Halalkalicoccus sp. CG83: one gene and its partners. Each later gene encodes a partner of the first gene's protein in a complex. Links are inferred from orthologs where the notes say so. Each region holds a gene or a part of one and is shown in the gene's direction. Other genes may lie near its edges.

The links.
Region 2: V0Z78_RS10795 (region 1) and V0Z78_RS07705 share a complex: the UniProt entries of both Methanocaldococcus jannaschii proteins name them as parts of the RNA polymerase complex. The link is inferred for Halalkalicoccus sp. CG83 from one-to-one orthologs.
Region 3: V0Z78_RS10795 (region 1) and V0Z78_RS14500 share a complex: the UniProt entries of both Methanocaldococcus jannaschii proteins name them as parts of the RNA polymerase complex. The link is inferred for Halalkalicoccus sp. CG83 from one-to-one orthologs.
Region 4: V0Z78_RS10795 (region 1) and V0Z78_RS14505 share a complex: the UniProt entries of both Methanocaldococcus jannaschii proteins name them as parts of the RNA polymerase complex. The link is inferred for Halalkalicoccus sp. CG83 from one-to-one orthologs.
Region 5: V0Z78_RS10795 (region 1) and rpoB share a complex: the UniProt entries of both Methanocaldococcus jannaschii proteins name them as parts of the RNA polymerase complex. The link is inferred for Halalkalicoccus sp. CG83 from one-to-one orthologs.

Annotation. Positions count from the first base shown.
Region 1 is NZ_JAZDDH010000001.1:2,073,381-2,076,857, forward strand. What follows is about bases 284-3,142. They hold V0Z78_RS10795 (DNA-directed RNA polymerase subunit L), read left to right. Parts: upstream 284-1,495; coding sequence 1,496-1,789; downstream 1,790-3,142. Other genes in these bases: V0Z78_RS10790 (rhomboid family intramembrane serine protease), read right to left, coding at 284-1,241; hisF (imidazole glycerol phosphate synthase subunit HisF), read right to left, coding at 1,848-2,660. Also shown: more of V0Z78_RS10790, read right to left, coding at 1-283; V0Z78_RS10805 (DUF7550 family protein), read left to right, coding at 3,462-3,477. UniProt on the Methanocaldococcus jannaschii protein: DNA-dependent RNA polymerase (RNAP) catalyzes the transcription of DNA into RNA using the four ribonucleoside triphosphates as substrates.
Region 2 is NZ_JAZDDH010000001.1:1,480,082-1,483,506, reverse strand. The notes cover bases 286-3,092. They hold V0Z78_RS07705 (RNA polymerase Rpb4 family protein), read left to right. Parts: upstream 286-1,414; coding sequence 1,415-1,771; downstream 1,772-3,092. Other genes in these bases: V0Z78_RS07695 (16S ribosomal RNA methyltransferase A), read left to right, coding at 2,434-3,092; V0Z78_RS07700 (DUF655 domain-containing protein), read left to right, coding at 1,813-2,376; V0Z78_RS07710 (50S ribosomal protein L21e), read left to right, coding at 1,128-1,418; V0Z78_RS07715 (cystathionine gamma-synthase), read right to left, coding at 286-936. In the rest of the region: more of V0Z78_RS07715, read right to left, coding at 1-285; more of V0Z78_RS07695, read left to right, coding at 3,093-3,270; V0Z78_RS07690 (mechanosensitive ion channel family protein), read left to right, coding at 3,263-3,425. UniProt on the Methanocaldococcus jannaschii protein: DNA-dependent RNA polymerase (RNAP) catalyzes the transcription of DNA into RNA using the four ribonucleoside triphosphates as substrates. This subunit is less well bound than the others.
Region 3 is NZ_JAZDDH010000002.1:185,348-188,960, forward strand. What follows is about bases 619-3,613. They hold V0Z78_RS14500 (DNA-directed RNA polymerase subunit H), read left to right. Parts: upstream 619-1,999; coding sequence 2,000-2,227; downstream 2,228-3,613. Other genes in these bases: V0Z78_RS14490 (ferritin-like domain-containing protein), read left to right, coding at 689-1,249; V0Z78_RS14505 (DNA-directed RNA polymerase subunit B''), read left to right, coding at 2,227-3,613. UniProt on the Methanocaldococcus jannaschii protein: DNA-dependent RNA polymerase (RNAP) catalyzes the transcription of DNA into RNA using the four ribonucleoside triphosphates as substrates.
Region 4 is NZ_JAZDDH010000002.1:186,967-189,856, forward strand. It holds V0Z78_RS14505 (DNA-directed RNA polymerase subunit B''), read left to right. Parts: upstream 1-607; coding sequence 608-2,173; downstream 2,174-2,890. Other genes in the region: V0Z78_RS14500 (DNA-directed RNA polymerase subunit H), read left to right, coding at 381-608; rpoB (DNA-directed RNA polymerase subunit B), read left to right, coding at 2,177-2,890. UniProt on the Methanocaldococcus jannaschii protein: DNA-dependent RNA polymerase (RNAP) catalyzes the transcription of DNA into RNA using the four ribonucleoside triphosphates as substrates. The Rpo2 subunit (Rpo2N and Rpo2C in this organism) is implicated in DNA promoter recognition and in nucleotide binding.
Region 5 is NZ_JAZDDH010000002.1:188,604-191,555, forward strand. It holds rpoB (DNA-directed RNA polymerase subunit B), read left to right. Parts: upstream 1-539; coding sequence 540-2,366; downstream 2,367-2,952. Other genes in the region: V0Z78_RS14505 (DNA-directed RNA polymerase subunit B''), read left to right, coding at 1-536; V0Z78_RS14515 (DNA-directed RNA polymerase subunit A'), read left to right, coding at 2,385-2,952. UniProt on the Methanocaldococcus jannaschii protein: DNA-dependent RNA polymerase (RNAP) catalyzes the transcription of DNA into RNA using the four ribonucleoside triphosphates as substrates. The Rpo2 subunit (Rpo2N and Rpo2C in this organism) is implicated in DNA promoter recognition and in nucleotide binding.

The DNA of each region.
Region 1 (3,477 bases):
CTCCCCTCGCCGTGGGTTCGGAGTTCGGCCCTCGTCACCTCCTGACTCCAGACGGTTCGCTCCTCGCTGACGACGATCACCCCGCTCGCGGTGACGTCCGTCGCCTCGCCGAACGCCTCGACGTCGACGACCGAGAACGTCCGGTTGGTGATCTCCTCGTCGTAGAAGACGGTGTAGTCGCCCACGGTGACGGCCTCGTCGGGCGAGGCGCCGTCGACCGCGGTGAGGTTGAGCGGGACCGCGACGAGACACATGCTCACGAGCGGGAGCATCAACAGCAGGACGGCCGTTCGACGGTAGCTCAGGGTCCCGACGAACTGGCGATCGCTCGCGGCCAGTGCCGCCGTGACGAGCGTGGCGAGCGCGATGACGAGGGCGATACCGAGCGCCCGGTAGAGAACGAACGTCTCGGCCCCCCTCACCCACCAAACCACCCACAGCGAGAGACTCAGACCCACGAGCAGGGATCCGAGCCATAGCCGAAGGGGGTCCGGGCGGGTCCCCCGGCGATGCAGCAGCGCGGCCCCGACGAGCACGCCGAGCAGGAAGCCGAGCGCGTGGCCCTGGACGGCGATGCCGTACCACCACGGCGGGGAGACGCTCGCGGTCGTCTCGACGACGGCGATCGGTTCGTCGAGCGCGGCGGCGACGGTGCGGAGCGCGCTCCTCGCCGCGAGCGCGACCACCACGAGCAGCGGGTAGCGGACGAGCACGAAGCCCGCGAACGCGAAGACGACCCCCGAGAAGCCGATCACCGGCCCCCAGGTGAATAAGCTGGTGAACACGCCGAGGCCCAATACGGACGACGGAAAGAGCACGAACGCGCGGAGTCGGGGGTCGGCGTGCCACGCCCCGTCCTTCGTGCCGGGGTAGTGACCCCAGACGTACTCGGCGAGCGGGGCGAGGATCGCCGCGGAGGTGAGGTTGCCGAGGAGGTGGCCCGGACCCACGTGGGCGAAACTGGCGAACAGCCAGCCTGCCAGGTAGAAGTACGACCACGCGGAGAAGGGGATCGCCAGCGGCTCCGTCCAGCGGACCGCCCCCTCCTGAACGACGAGGTAGACGAACAGTACGAAGCCCAGCGAGAGGATCGATCCCCACGGGACGCCGAGGTAGAACCGCGAACGAAGCCTCTCGAGCCACCTCGTCTCGGGGTCGAGTCGCCGGAGCACGAGGACCGACCCCAGAAGCGCGAGCAGGAGGAGCGTCCGCCAGAGGAGGGTGTACCGCGAGTCGAGCATGTGGTCAGTCGGGGGCCGATCGAATTGAGGGTTGTGTCCCCTCACCTTCGATTTCGAAGTCACGAACGTTATGGATATCGTCGTATAAGGAGTAAATAACAGTCAACGGTTTGACTGCTGCCGCCGTAGGTGGTGAACGCTGGCACGTACCGCCAGCACGGGGATCGTGCCTCTGACACCCGGTTGCCCGCCGGGAACCGCCCCGTTTTCGCGCGTTCGAAAGCTTCAAACACGCCACGAGCGAAGCCCTCGCCATGGAACTACGCGTCATCACTCGCGAGGATCAGGAGCTCTCGATCGAGATCGGGGGCGAGGATCACACGTTCATGAACGTACTGAAGGGAGCGTTGCTGGAGACCGACGGCGTGGTCGCCGCGACCTACGACGTCAATCCCGAGCAGTCGGGCGGCCAGACCGACCCCGTCCTGACGGTCACCACCGAGCAGGGGGTCGACCCGCTCGACGCGATCGGGGAGGCCGCGGCGTCCATCCGCGAAACGACCGACTCCTTCCGCGACGCGTTCGCCGACGCCTCCGCCGCGGCCTGAATCACCTCCGACTCCTCCGGACCGATCCCGCGAACCCGAGACGACGATCGACGCGTCCTCAGAAGCGGATCGGAAGCCCGCGTTCCGCGAGATACTCCTTGCTCTCCTCGATCGAGTACTCGCCGAAGTGGAAGATGGAGGCCGCGAGCGCGGCGTCGGCGCCGGCCTCCTCGAACGCCTCGTGCATGTCTTCGGGTCCGCCACAGCCCGAGGAGGCGATCACTGGCGTCGAAACCGTCTCGCAGACCGCACGCGTGACGGGGATGTCGTAGCCCTCCTTGGTGCCGTCGGTGTCGATCGAGTTGACGAACAGCTCGCCCGCGCCGCGCGATTCGGCCTCCGCGGCCCACTCGATCACGTCGACCCCGGTGCCCTCGCGCCCGCCCTTGACCGTACACTCGAACCAGCAGGACTCGCCGTCGATCTCGGCGTAGTGCTCGCCCCGTTCGTCGAACCGCCGCTTCGAGTCGACGCTGATGACGATACACTGGCTGCCGAACGCGCGCGCTCCCTCGGTGATGAACTCCGGTCGTTCGAGCGCGGCGGTGTTGATCGAGACCTTGTCCGCGCCCGCCCGCAGGGTCTCCTTGATGTCGCCGGTGGTGCGGATGCCGCCTCCCACCGTCAGTGGGATGAACACCTCGTCGGCGACCGCAGAGACCGTATCGAGCATCGTCTCTCTTCCTTCGGCGCTCGCGGTGATGTCGAGGAAGACGAACTCGTCGGCGCCGGCCTCGTTGTACCGCTTCGCCATCTCGACGGGATCGCCGGTGTACTCCAGGTCCTCGAAGTTGACTCCGGTGTAGACCGCCGCCTCGCCGTTCTCGTTCACGTCGACGTCGATACACGGGATGATCCGCTTGGTCAACACCATCTGGCTGATGGTTCACCCCACCGCGCAATCAGCCTTCGGATCCGGCCCGTACGGGCCGCTCCACGCGGCGTCGCCGACCCTCTCCGGTCGACCGCTGGCCCTCCCGACCGCTGAGTTCGTCAAGGGGTGATCAGTCGTCCGTTCCTCCCCCTCGTTCGATCTCCTCATCGGTCGCCGGTCGAGTGATCACGACCTCCCGGCCGGGGCCGTCCTCGTTCCGGTAGACCCACGTCGAGACCGACCCGATCGGAACGCCGTTCCGGTAGGCCGACTCGAGGAGCAGACGGGGCTTCCGTCGAGAGGGAATCTCGTATGGGCGAGTGATACGCTACGGGTGGTAGTCGCCGACTCTCTGGACTCGCTTGGTACACCGGATCAGGAGAACGACCCGGAGATCGGGCCGTTGGCTTCGCTGGAATCCACTCGTCTCCGGGATTTCGATACGTCATGAGGAGCGGGTAATATCATCTAGCTATTATAAGTGCCTGGGCGGGGATCCATGAAACGGGAACACGAAGCCGAACTAATGGCGTGTACCGTTGTCGGCTTCGTCCACGTTCCGCCTCCGGCAAGGGGGACGGAGGGGCGCTCGAACGCGAGTCCCGTTCCTGTACGACGTACCGGGGAGATTGGATGAGCTCTCCCCCGTTCTTTCGACGGCCCTGATAGACGACGGCCTCCTTCCACCACGCGCGCTCGACGCTGGCGGCGGTCATGGCCGGGGGTACGGGGAACGCGTATTTCAACGGGTGGAATCCGATGGGTGCGTTTAAGTCCCGCGCGCGAACAGTACGGGACATGAGCGAACGCGAGA
Region 2 (3,425 bases), 590 kb from region 1 along the record:
CTCCTCGAGAGTGCCGTCGAGTTCGAAGCTGAGCATCCCGCCGAAGTCGTCCATCTGTTCGGCCGCGATCTCGTGACCCGGATGCGCCTCCAGGCCCGGGTAGAACACCCGATCCACGCCGGCGTGATCGTCGAGCCACGTCGCGATCCGGCGGGCGTTCTCGCAGTGACGGTCCATCCGAACGGGGAGGGTCTTCGTCCCCCGAAGCGCGAGGAAACAGTCGAACGGGCCCGGCGTCGCGCCGACGGAGTTCTGATAGAAGCCGAAGCGCTCGTCGAGTTCATCGCTATCGGTGATCAACGCGCCCGCGACCAGGTCGGAGTGCCCGCCGATGTACTTCGTCAGCGAGTGACAGACCACGTCCGCGCCGAGTTCGAGCGGACGCTGGAGGTACGGAGAGGCGAAGGTGTTGTCGATCGCACAGAGCACGTCGTGTTCGTGGGCGATTCCCGCCGCACCCTCGACGTCGACGATGCTCATCAGCGGGTTGGTGGGCGTCTCGAGCCACAGCAGTTCGGTCTCCTCGCGCATGGCGGCCTCGATCTCATCGAGATCGGTCATGTCGACGAACGAGAACTCGAGATCGTACTCCTCGTAGACCTGCGTGAAGATGCGGTGGGTGCCGCCGTAAACGTCCTCGCCGGTGACGACGTGATCGCCGGCCGAGAGCAGGTTCAGCACGGTGTTGATCGCACCCATGCCCGAGGAGAACGCGCGGCCGTGTTCGCCGCCCTCGAGGTTCGCGAGATTCTCCTCGAGATCCGTCCGCGTGGGATTGCCGGTTCGGGAGTACTCGTAGCCCCGGTGCTCGCCGGGGCCGTCCTGGACGTACGTCGAGTTGGCGTGGATCGGCGTCATGAGCGCGCCGGTCTCCTCGTCGGGCTCCTGGCCCGCGTGGATCGCACGGGTCTCGATTCGGTGGTCGTCGGAGGTCATGCGTCACTCCGCGTGACGCGGCCGGATTACTCTTGTGTTGGCGGCGACCGCCATCTTCGAACGACGGGGAGGGTCGAGCCGATGGTCTCGAAGGACGGACGATCGAGCCGCCCCGCCGACGGCCGGAGGAGGACCGATGGGGCCGAAACGTGCCTTTTATCACCGTCACCGGGCAAGGGGTCCGTACGACTATGCCGAGCTCCAACGGACCCCTCAACAGCACCCGCAAGAAACTGTCGAACGACCCCCGCAACCGGGGTACCTCCCCGCCACAGCGCGCCGTCGAGCAGTTCGAGGAGGGCCAGCGCGTCCACCTCACCATCGACCCGAGCATCCCGAAGGGCCGGTTCCACCCCCGCTTCAACGGTCACACCGGCACCGTCGTCGGCGAGCAGGGCGCCGCCTACAAGATCGAGATCACCGACGGCGGCAAGCGAAAGACGATCATCGCGAAGCCCGCACACCTGCGCGCCCAGGAATGACGATCTTCAAGGAGGTCTTGGGCGAGGAGCACCTCACCGTCTCGGAGACCAAGGAACTGCTCGCCGACGTCGAGGCCGAACGAGCCGCCGACCCGGACCGGGAGATGCGCTACGAACTCGCCCGGGCGATCGAACACGCGAATCGGTTCGCGGTTCTCGCTCCCGAGGAATCCCGCGCGCTCGCCGAGGAGCTTCGTGACCTCGAGAAGGTCGACGAGGAGACCGCGTACAAGATCACGGATCTCCTGCCGCGCGACCGCGACGAACTCAGAGCGGTGTACGCCCAGCAACGCTACTCGCTCTCGGGCGACGAGCTCGACGACATCCTGAACGTCGTCGCGCAGTACGTCTGAGGCGGCCGACTCTTTAAGTGGACCCTTCGCGTACTGTCGCCATGAGCGACGCCGAGCCACAGGGATCCGCGATCGTCCTCGATTATCTCCCTCACGGTCGCGCTGATGACGATCGGCCGAGCTACCAGAAGCCGCCGATCGCCTTCGCGGTCGACGCCGAGGACTTTCGGCTCTACGAACTGACGCTCGGGGAGGACGCCGACGTCAGGATCGCCGACCGGATCGATCCCGAGAACGAGCCGGAGGGCGTCGACCGGATCGAACGTATCGAACACGACGACCTCTCGAGCGGGGCACGTTCGGAACTCGAGTACGTCGTCGCGGACCTCATCGACGAGGAGGAGGAGCGGTTCGTCTCGTTCTACAACGACGCCCAGCCGATCACGCTCCGACTGCACCAGCTGAACCTGCTCCCGGGAATCGGCAAGAAACTCCGAAACACCATTCTCGACGAGCGAAAGCGAAGGCCGTTCGAGGGCTTCGAGGACCTCGAGGAGCGGGTCTCCGGGCTGCACGACCCCAAGGGCGTACTGGTCGATCGAATCCTCGAGGAGATCCGCGAGGACGAACTGAAGTACCGCCTGTTCGCGACCGGCGAGGAGTGAGCGAGGATCGGTCAGGGAACGAGGGGTTTACGACCGACGGCGGTCTACGGCCGTGAAATGAGAGATCCCGACGGCCTGCTCGCGCGGGCGGGCGTGCGTGGCGATCCCGACGTCGATCAGCACTTCCTGATCGACGACCGCGTGCTCGACCGGCTTCCGGGCTACGCGACCGGGATCGACGCGAACCTCGACCACGTCCTCGAGGTCGGCGCCGGCACCGGTGCCCTCACTGACCGGCTCTGTGGGATCGCCGATCGGGTCACCGCGATCGAGCGCGATCCCGCGCTCGTCCGCTTCCTCCGCGAGGAGTTCGCCGACGAGATCGGCGACGATCGACTGACGGTGATCGAGGGCGACGCTCTCGACGTCGAGCTTCCCGAGTTCTCCGCGTGCGTCTCGAACCTCCCTTACGGCGTCTCCAGCGAGATCGCCTTCCAGCTCCTTCCCCGAAAGCGGCCGCTGGTGCTAATGTTCCAGCTCGAGTTCGCCGAACGGATGGTCGCCGACCCCGATACTCCCGAGTACGGCCGACTCTCCGTCTCGGCACAGCACTACGCCGACTGCGAGATCGTCGAGGAGGTCCCCCGGGAGGCGTTCTCGCCCCCGCCGGCCGTCGAGAGCGCGGTCGTCCGGGCCCGTCCGCGCGACCCGGAATACGAGGTGGGCGACGAGGCGTTCTTCCTGCGGTTCGTGAAGGCGCTGTTCACCCAGCGTCGAAAGACGCTTCGCAACGCGGTACGGAACACGGCCCACATCTCCGGGCTCGACGACCCCGAGTCCGTCGTCGAGGCAGCCGACGAGAAGCTGATGAGTCGGCGGGCGGGCACGCTCGCCCCTGCGGAGTTCGCCGCCCTCGCGGAGCTTGCCAGAGCGCGAGGCGAGCCCGATGAGTGAGCTGACCGCCGGGCTCGAAGCGCTCGCCGAGCAGTACCCGACCGTCCCCGCACGACTCCTGGTCAGTCTGGTGGCGTTCGCCGGGTTCGCGCTGCTCAGCTGGGTGGCCAACCGGTTCCGCAGGAGCTCGAACGGCGAGCTCCGGGGGGCGATCA
Region 3 (3,613 bases), on another replicon or contig:
TTCGGCGTATTCGCGACGAAATCGCCGCTTCTGAACGTGACGTCGGAGACGCGCCCGAGGAGGACGCAAACCGGTTTCGCTACCTGATTCACGAACGCGGAGCTACTCTCCTTCGGACTCGTTGTGGACCGTATCCATGGCCGGTATCTCGACATGAGGTGGCTGGAATGAGAGGGATACTCATCGTCCAAGAGCAGTAGTCCATCCCAGCGGATCCCAGAACCCTGGCCCAGGGTTTTCCGAGTCGAGTCCGATACTGCCGTACTTCTCGTACGTAGTGTACGTAACGATGCTTCCCGGATCCGGTCCTCCTCATAGGTTACTCGAACTGCTGGCTCTTCTCCGGTGCTGGGAACGCCTACTGGTGAACGAGGGGACCGAACATGAACGTCGACGAGAAGTCCTCTCCTGACGGGACGCAAACATATTATTTCTCATACTAATGCTGGAGAGAATTTGGAATAGTTTCTTTATGGTGACGGCACTTGATACAGACGCGGGTTTACAACACAAGATCATGAAGGATACAGACAACGGTTCGAACTTCGATCGGTTGACGGAGACGATGAACGACCAACTGACCAGCCGCCGCAGCTTCCTCGCTGCCTCGGCAGTGGTGGGAGCGGGCGCATTCGGCGCGATGCCAGCAAGTGCCGATGAGCACGGTGACGGTGAAATGAGTGGAGAGATGCCACCAACTGAATTCGTCACTGAAGGCGAGTTCGAGGACGACGTCGATATCCTCAACTACGCACGTCTCCTCGAGTTCCTCGAGGCCGACTTCTACCGCCAGGCGCTCGAGAACATGAGCGAGCGAGATCTCGTCTGCTCGGATCCCATTCGAGCGTTCGGTGATCCGATTCAGGATCGAGTCTACGGCGATCTGCAGACGATTCTGGAACACGAGGAGACCCACGCTGAAGTCCTCGGCGCGACGATCGAAGAGCTCGGGGGCGAGCCGATCGACGAACCGGAGTTCGAGTTCGGTGCAGCCGTCGAAGAACCGACGGAGTTCCTCGCCACCGCAGCGCTGCTCGAGGACACCGGCGTCAGCGCGTACGCCGGCGCGGCCCCCTCGATTCAGAACGCGGATCTGATTCCGCCGGCGCTCAGCATCCACAGCGTCGAGGCGCGCCACGCGTCGTTCCTGCGCGTGCTCGGCGGTGAGATCGGCTTTCCCGCAGCGTTCGACCAGCCGCTCTCACGAGCGGAAGTCGAGGAGGCCGCCAGTCAGTTCATCGTTCAGTAACACCTACACGCCTTTCCGATTTTCTAGCAAGTTCGCCGGTCGATAGAGACACTCTTCTGACCTACAGCTGGCATTCAAATGGAATTCAAACCGCTAAACCTTTCTTCGCTCAGTTTCGCAGTTAGCTCCCTGGAGTCCCTTTCCGATTCCGGTCGTATTCGCGACGGCGAAGCCGTCGCTCATGGACGTGAAATCGAAGAAGCGCCCGAGCGGGATTTGAACCCCGGTCGTTTCGCTCACTTCGTTCGCTACACTCCCTGCTTCAAATCCCTCGTCTGCGTTCCTCGAAATCGGGGTGTTCGCGACACAGCAAAGCTGGTCGCTCACGGGTTTGATTTCGAGAGAACGCCCGAGGCGGGATTTGAACCACCACGACTTTGGTCGCTTCGCTCCCTCGTCGTGTAATTCAAATCCCTTGGTAGCCGCTTTGTGATTCCGACCGGACTCGCGACGAGCGTACTCGTCGCTCGTGGATGTGGAATCACGAAAGCGCCCGAGGCGGGATTTGAACCCGCGTCACGACCGTGACAGGGTCGTATGATGGGCCACTACACCACCCGGGCCGTCGCATTCACCGATTGCGGGCTTGCAGATATAAGGCTTTCCAAACGGATGGCGGTGTGGTGAACGCCCCCGTATCGCGCGTACGAGTCACGAGTAACAACGCTTAAATGCGACTCGCCTGTACTGGCCTGTAGTATCTCGTGACAGCCGCTTCTCCCGTTAGCCAGCCACGCGCGACAACGACCAATCATGGACGCAAGTGAACACACCCTGGTACCCGACCACTCCCTCATGGACGAGGAGGAACTGCAGTCGGTGCTCGACGAGTACGACATCAAGCGCACCGACCTACCGAAAATCAAACGCTCGGATCCGGCGCTGCCCGACGAGGCCGACGTCGGCGACGTCGTGAAGATCGTCCGCGACTCGCGGACGACCGATCGAGCGGTCGTCTACCGACTGGTGATCGACTGATGGACCAAACCGACCGACGCACGATCTCCCGAGAGTACTTCTCGAAGGAACGGCTCGCGGAACACCACTTCCGCTCGTTCAACGACTTCCTGAACCGCGGCATGCAGCAGGTCGTCGACGAGAAGGAGACCATCGACACCGACATCGGCGACAAGGAGGGCGAGGAGCCGGTCTACGTCGAACTCGGCGACGTTCGCGTCGTCACCCCCCGCGTGCGGGAGGCCGACGGCAGCGAGGAGCTGCTCTACCCCCAGGAGGCCCGCCTTCGCAACATCACCTACGCCGCCCCGGTCTTCATGGAGATGTCGATCGTCAAGGGCGGCGAGGAGGAGGAGGAACGGGTCGTCGACACGACCGAGACGAAAGTGGGGCGAATGCCGATCATGGTCGGCTCCGAGAAGTGCAACATCGCGGGCTTCTCCGACGAGGAGCTCGTCGAGATCGGCGAGGACCCCGCCGATCCCGGCGGCTACTTCCTCGTCAACGGCTCCGAGCGCGTGCTGATGACCTCGGAGGACCTCGCGCCCAACAAGATCCTCGCCGAGTACGACACGAAGTACGGCGACGAGATCCAGGTCGCGAAGACGTTCAGCCAGCGCCGGGGCTACCGTGCGCTCGTGCTCTGTGAGCGCGGTCGCGACGGGCTGCTCGAGGTGAGCTTCCCGAGCGTCTCGGGTTCGATCAACTTCGTCACGCTGGTCCGGGCGCTCGGACTCGAGTCGGACGAGGAGATCGTCCACCGGGTCTCGGACGACCCCGAGATCGTGAAGTTCATGCTCGAGAACCTGGAGGAGGCGGACGTCCAGAGCACCGAGGAGGCGATCGAGACGCTCGGAAAGCGCGTCGCCTCGGGCCAGGGCAAGAACTACCAGCTCAAGCGCGCGAACTACGTCATCGACCGCTACCTGCTGCCGCACCTCCACGAGGACGGCGTCCCCGACGAGGACGTCCGGATCAACAAGGCGTTCTACCTCTGTCGGATGGCCGAGGCGTGTTTCGAGCTCGCGCTCGGACGCCGCGAGTCCGACGACAAGGACCACTACGCGAACAAGCGTCTGAAGGTCAGCGGCGACCTGATGACCGATCTGTTCCGGACGGCGCTGAACAAGCTCGCACGCGACGTGAAGTACCAGCTCGAGCGCGCGAACATGCGAAACCGCCAGCTCTCGGTCAACACCGTGGTGCGCTCGGACGTGCTGACCGAGCGGCTCGAACACCCGATCGCGACGGGCAACTGGGTCGGCGGGCGCTCCGGCGTGAGCCAGCTGGTCGACCGGACCGACTTCATGGGCGTACTCAGCCACCTCAGGCGGCTCCGTAGCCCGCTCTCGCGGAGTCAGCCCCACTTCGAGGCGCGCGACCTCCACGCCACCCAGTGGGGTCGGA
Region 4 (2,890 bases), on another replicon or contig:
CACGACTTTGGTCGCTTCGCTCCCTCGTCGTGTAATTCAAATCCCTTGGTAGCCGCTTTGTGATTCCGACCGGACTCGCGACGAGCGTACTCGTCGCTCGTGGATGTGGAATCACGAAAGCGCCCGAGGCGGGATTTGAACCCGCGTCACGACCGTGACAGGGTCGTATGATGGGCCACTACACCACCCGGGCCGTCGCATTCACCGATTGCGGGCTTGCAGATATAAGGCTTTCCAAACGGATGGCGGTGTGGTGAACGCCCCCGTATCGCGCGTACGAGTCACGAGTAACAACGCTTAAATGCGACTCGCCTGTACTGGCCTGTAGTATCTCGTGACAGCCGCTTCTCCCGTTAGCCAGCCACGCGCGACAACGACCAATCATGGACGCAAGTGAACACACCCTGGTACCCGACCACTCCCTCATGGACGAGGAGGAACTGCAGTCGGTGCTCGACGAGTACGACATCAAGCGCACCGACCTACCGAAAATCAAACGCTCGGATCCGGCGCTGCCCGACGAGGCCGACGTCGGCGACGTCGTGAAGATCGTCCGCGACTCGCGGACGACCGATCGAGCGGTCGTCTACCGACTGGTGATCGACTGATGGACCAAACCGACCGACGCACGATCTCCCGAGAGTACTTCTCGAAGGAACGGCTCGCGGAACACCACTTCCGCTCGTTCAACGACTTCCTGAACCGCGGCATGCAGCAGGTCGTCGACGAGAAGGAGACCATCGACACCGACATCGGCGACAAGGAGGGCGAGGAGCCGGTCTACGTCGAACTCGGCGACGTTCGCGTCGTCACCCCCCGCGTGCGGGAGGCCGACGGCAGCGAGGAGCTGCTCTACCCCCAGGAGGCCCGCCTTCGCAACATCACCTACGCCGCCCCGGTCTTCATGGAGATGTCGATCGTCAAGGGCGGCGAGGAGGAGGAGGAACGGGTCGTCGACACGACCGAGACGAAAGTGGGGCGAATGCCGATCATGGTCGGCTCCGAGAAGTGCAACATCGCGGGCTTCTCCGACGAGGAGCTCGTCGAGATCGGCGAGGACCCCGCCGATCCCGGCGGCTACTTCCTCGTCAACGGCTCCGAGCGCGTGCTGATGACCTCGGAGGACCTCGCGCCCAACAAGATCCTCGCCGAGTACGACACGAAGTACGGCGACGAGATCCAGGTCGCGAAGACGTTCAGCCAGCGCCGGGGCTACCGTGCGCTCGTGCTCTGTGAGCGCGGTCGCGACGGGCTGCTCGAGGTGAGCTTCCCGAGCGTCTCGGGTTCGATCAACTTCGTCACGCTGGTCCGGGCGCTCGGACTCGAGTCGGACGAGGAGATCGTCCACCGGGTCTCGGACGACCCCGAGATCGTGAAGTTCATGCTCGAGAACCTGGAGGAGGCGGACGTCCAGAGCACCGAGGAGGCGATCGAGACGCTCGGAAAGCGCGTCGCCTCGGGCCAGGGCAAGAACTACCAGCTCAAGCGCGCGAACTACGTCATCGACCGCTACCTGCTGCCGCACCTCCACGAGGACGGCGTCCCCGACGAGGACGTCCGGATCAACAAGGCGTTCTACCTCTGTCGGATGGCCGAGGCGTGTTTCGAGCTCGCGCTCGGACGCCGCGAGTCCGACGACAAGGACCACTACGCGAACAAGCGTCTGAAGGTCAGCGGCGACCTGATGACCGATCTGTTCCGGACGGCGCTGAACAAGCTCGCACGCGACGTGAAGTACCAGCTCGAGCGCGCGAACATGCGAAACCGCCAGCTCTCGGTCAACACCGTGGTGCGCTCGGACGTGCTGACCGAGCGGCTCGAACACCCGATCGCGACGGGCAACTGGGTCGGCGGGCGCTCCGGCGTGAGCCAGCTGGTCGACCGGACCGACTTCATGGGCGTACTCAGCCACCTCAGGCGGCTCCGTAGCCCGCTCTCGCGGAGTCAGCCCCACTTCGAGGCGCGCGACCTCCACGCCACCCAGTGGGGTCGGATCGGCCCCTCCGAGACCCCCGAGGGGCCCAACTGTGGGCTGGTGAAGAACTTCGCCCAGTCGATGGAGCTCACCCAGGACATCGAGGACGAACAGGGACTCAAACGAGAACTGGCGTCGATGGGCGTCGAGGGCATTCCGGGCCTCGACTCGACCACGCGAACGCCGGCGGACGACTAACTCATGGCACAGGCACGAGACGCGAAAGTATACGTCAACGGCAGTCTGGTCGGGACCCATCCCGACCCCGAACAGCTCGCAGAGCAGGTCAGAGAGGCGCGACGCCGCGGCGAGGTCAGCGAGATGGTCAACGTCTCGGTGAAGGACCGCACCCGCGAGGTCGTGATCAACGCCGACTCCGGGCGGGCGCGCCGCCCGCTGCTCGTCGTCGAGGACGGCGAGCCGCTGATCACCGAGGAGACGATCGAGTCGCTCAAGGACGGCGAGATCGAGTTCGAGAGCCTCGTCGATCACGGCTACGTCGAGTTCATCGACGCCGAGGAGGAGGAGGACATCTACGTGGGCGTCGAGCGCGAGGAGCTCACGGAGGACCACACCCACCTCGAGATCGACCCGTCGCTGATCTTCAGTATCGGCTCGGGCATGATCCCCTACCCCGAGCACAACGCCTCGCCCCGGATCACGATGGGCGCGGGGATGATGAAGCAGTCGCTCGGACTGCCGAGCGCGAACTACCGCATCCGGCCCGACACCCGCCAGCACCTGCTGCACTACCCCCAGCTGGCGATGGTGAAGACCCAGACCACCGAGCAGATCGGTTACGACGAGCGGCCCGCCGCGCAGAACTTCGTCGTCGCGGTCATGTCCTACGAGGGGTTCAACATCGAGGACGCGCTCGTGATGAACCAGGGCTCGGTCGAGCGCGCGCTCGCCCGC
Region 5 (2,952 bases), on another replicon or contig:
ACAAGGACCACTACGCGAACAAGCGTCTGAAGGTCAGCGGCGACCTGATGACCGATCTGTTCCGGACGGCGCTGAACAAGCTCGCACGCGACGTGAAGTACCAGCTCGAGCGCGCGAACATGCGAAACCGCCAGCTCTCGGTCAACACCGTGGTGCGCTCGGACGTGCTGACCGAGCGGCTCGAACACCCGATCGCGACGGGCAACTGGGTCGGCGGGCGCTCCGGCGTGAGCCAGCTGGTCGACCGGACCGACTTCATGGGCGTACTCAGCCACCTCAGGCGGCTCCGTAGCCCGCTCTCGCGGAGTCAGCCCCACTTCGAGGCGCGCGACCTCCACGCCACCCAGTGGGGTCGGATCGGCCCCTCCGAGACCCCCGAGGGGCCCAACTGTGGGCTGGTGAAGAACTTCGCCCAGTCGATGGAGCTCACCCAGGACATCGAGGACGAACAGGGACTCAAACGAGAACTGGCGTCGATGGGCGTCGAGGGCATTCCGGGCCTCGACTCGACCACGCGAACGCCGGCGGACGACTAACTCATGGCACAGGCACGAGACGCGAAAGTATACGTCAACGGCAGTCTGGTCGGGACCCATCCCGACCCCGAACAGCTCGCAGAGCAGGTCAGAGAGGCGCGACGCCGCGGCGAGGTCAGCGAGATGGTCAACGTCTCGGTGAAGGACCGCACCCGCGAGGTCGTGATCAACGCCGACTCCGGGCGGGCGCGCCGCCCGCTGCTCGTCGTCGAGGACGGCGAGCCGCTGATCACCGAGGAGACGATCGAGTCGCTCAAGGACGGCGAGATCGAGTTCGAGAGCCTCGTCGATCACGGCTACGTCGAGTTCATCGACGCCGAGGAGGAGGAGGACATCTACGTGGGCGTCGAGCGCGAGGAGCTCACGGAGGACCACACCCACCTCGAGATCGACCCGTCGCTGATCTTCAGTATCGGCTCGGGCATGATCCCCTACCCCGAGCACAACGCCTCGCCCCGGATCACGATGGGCGCGGGGATGATGAAGCAGTCGCTCGGACTGCCGAGCGCGAACTACCGCATCCGGCCCGACACCCGCCAGCACCTGCTGCACTACCCCCAGCTGGCGATGGTGAAGACCCAGACCACCGAGCAGATCGGTTACGACGAGCGGCCCGCCGCGCAGAACTTCGTCGTCGCGGTCATGTCCTACGAGGGGTTCAACATCGAGGACGCGCTCGTGATGAACCAGGGCTCGGTCGAGCGCGCGCTCGCCCGCTCGCACTTCTTCCGGACCTACGAGGGCGAGGAACGGCGCTACCCGGGCGGCCAGGAGGACCGCTTCGAGATCCCGCCGGACGACGTCCGCGGCGCGCGCGGCGAGGAGGCGTACACCCACCTCGACGAGGACGGCCTGGTCAACCCCGAGACGGAGGTCGACGAGAGCTCCGTTCTGCTTGGGAAGACCAGTCCGCCACGGTTCCTCGAGGAGCCCGACGACATGGGCGGGCTGAGTCCGCAAAAACGCCGCGAGACCAGCGTGACGATGCGTTCGGGCGAGTCCGGGATCGTCGACACCGTCACCCTGATGGAGGGCGAGGACGGCTCGAAGCTCTCGAAGGTGAAGGTGCGCGACGAGCGCATCCCCGAGCTCGGCGACAAGTTCGCCTCGCGACACGGCCAGAAGGGCGTGCTGGGCCACCTCGCCCCCCAGGAGGACATGCCGTTCACCCAGGAGGGGGTCGTCCCCGACCTCGTCCTGAACCCCCACGCGCTGCCCTCGCGGATGACTGTCGGCCACGTCCTCGAGATGCTCGGCGGCAAGGTCGGATCCCTGGAGGGACGCCGCGTTGACGGGACGGCCTTCACCGGCGAGGACGAGGAGGAACTCCGAAGCTCGCTCGAGGAGCGCGGCTTCGAATCCTCGGGCAAGGAGGTCATGTACTCGGGGATCTCCGGCGAGAAGATCGAGGCCGAGATCTTCGTCGGCACCATCTTCTACCACAAGCTCTACCACATGGTGTCGAACAAGCTGCACGCCCGCTCTCGCGGGCCGGTGCAGGTGCTGACCCGCCAGCCCACCGAGGGACGCGCCCGCGAGGGCGGACTGCGGGTCGGCGAGATGGAGCGCGACACCGTCATCGGCCACGGCGCGGCGATGACGCTCAAGGAACGCCTGCTCGACTCCTCGGATCGCGAGTACCTCGACGTCTGTGGCAACTGCGGGATGACCGCCGTCGAGAACACCCGACAGAACCGCGTCTACTGTCCGAACTGCGGCGAGGAGACCGACATCCACGAGATCGAGATGAGCTACGCGTTCAACCTGCTGCTCGACGAGATGAAGGCGCTCGGGATCGCGCCGCGGCTCGAACTCAAGGACGCGGTCTAATCTACCACTACCCAACCCATGCCACCACAAACCACCCCAAAAGAGATCGATCGGATCACCTTCGGGCTGATGGACCCCGAGGAGTACCGGGACATGAGCGCGACGAAGATCATCACCGCCGACACCTACGACGACGACGGCTTCCCCATCGACATGGGGCTGATGGACCCCCGGCTCGGCGTGATCGACCCCGGCCTCGAGTGCAAGACGTGCGGGAAGCACTCGGGCGCCTGTAACGGCCACTTCGGCAACATCGAGCTCGCCGCACCCGTCATCCACGTCGGCTTCACGAAGCTCATCCGACGCCTGCTCCGCGGGACGTGTCGGGAGTGTTCGCGCCTCTGTCTCACCGAGGAGGAGAAGGAGGAGTTCCGCGAGGACCTCGTCCGTACCCGCGAGCTCTCGGACGACGTCAACGACGTGACGAAGGCGGCGATCCGCCAGGCGCGGAAGAAGGACCGCTGTCCCCACTGCGGGGAGGTCCAGTTCGACATCCAGCACGAGAAGCCCACGACCTACTACGAGGTCCAGCAGGTGCTGACCAGCGAGTACTCCGAGCGAATCGCCCAGGCGATGCAGCCCGATG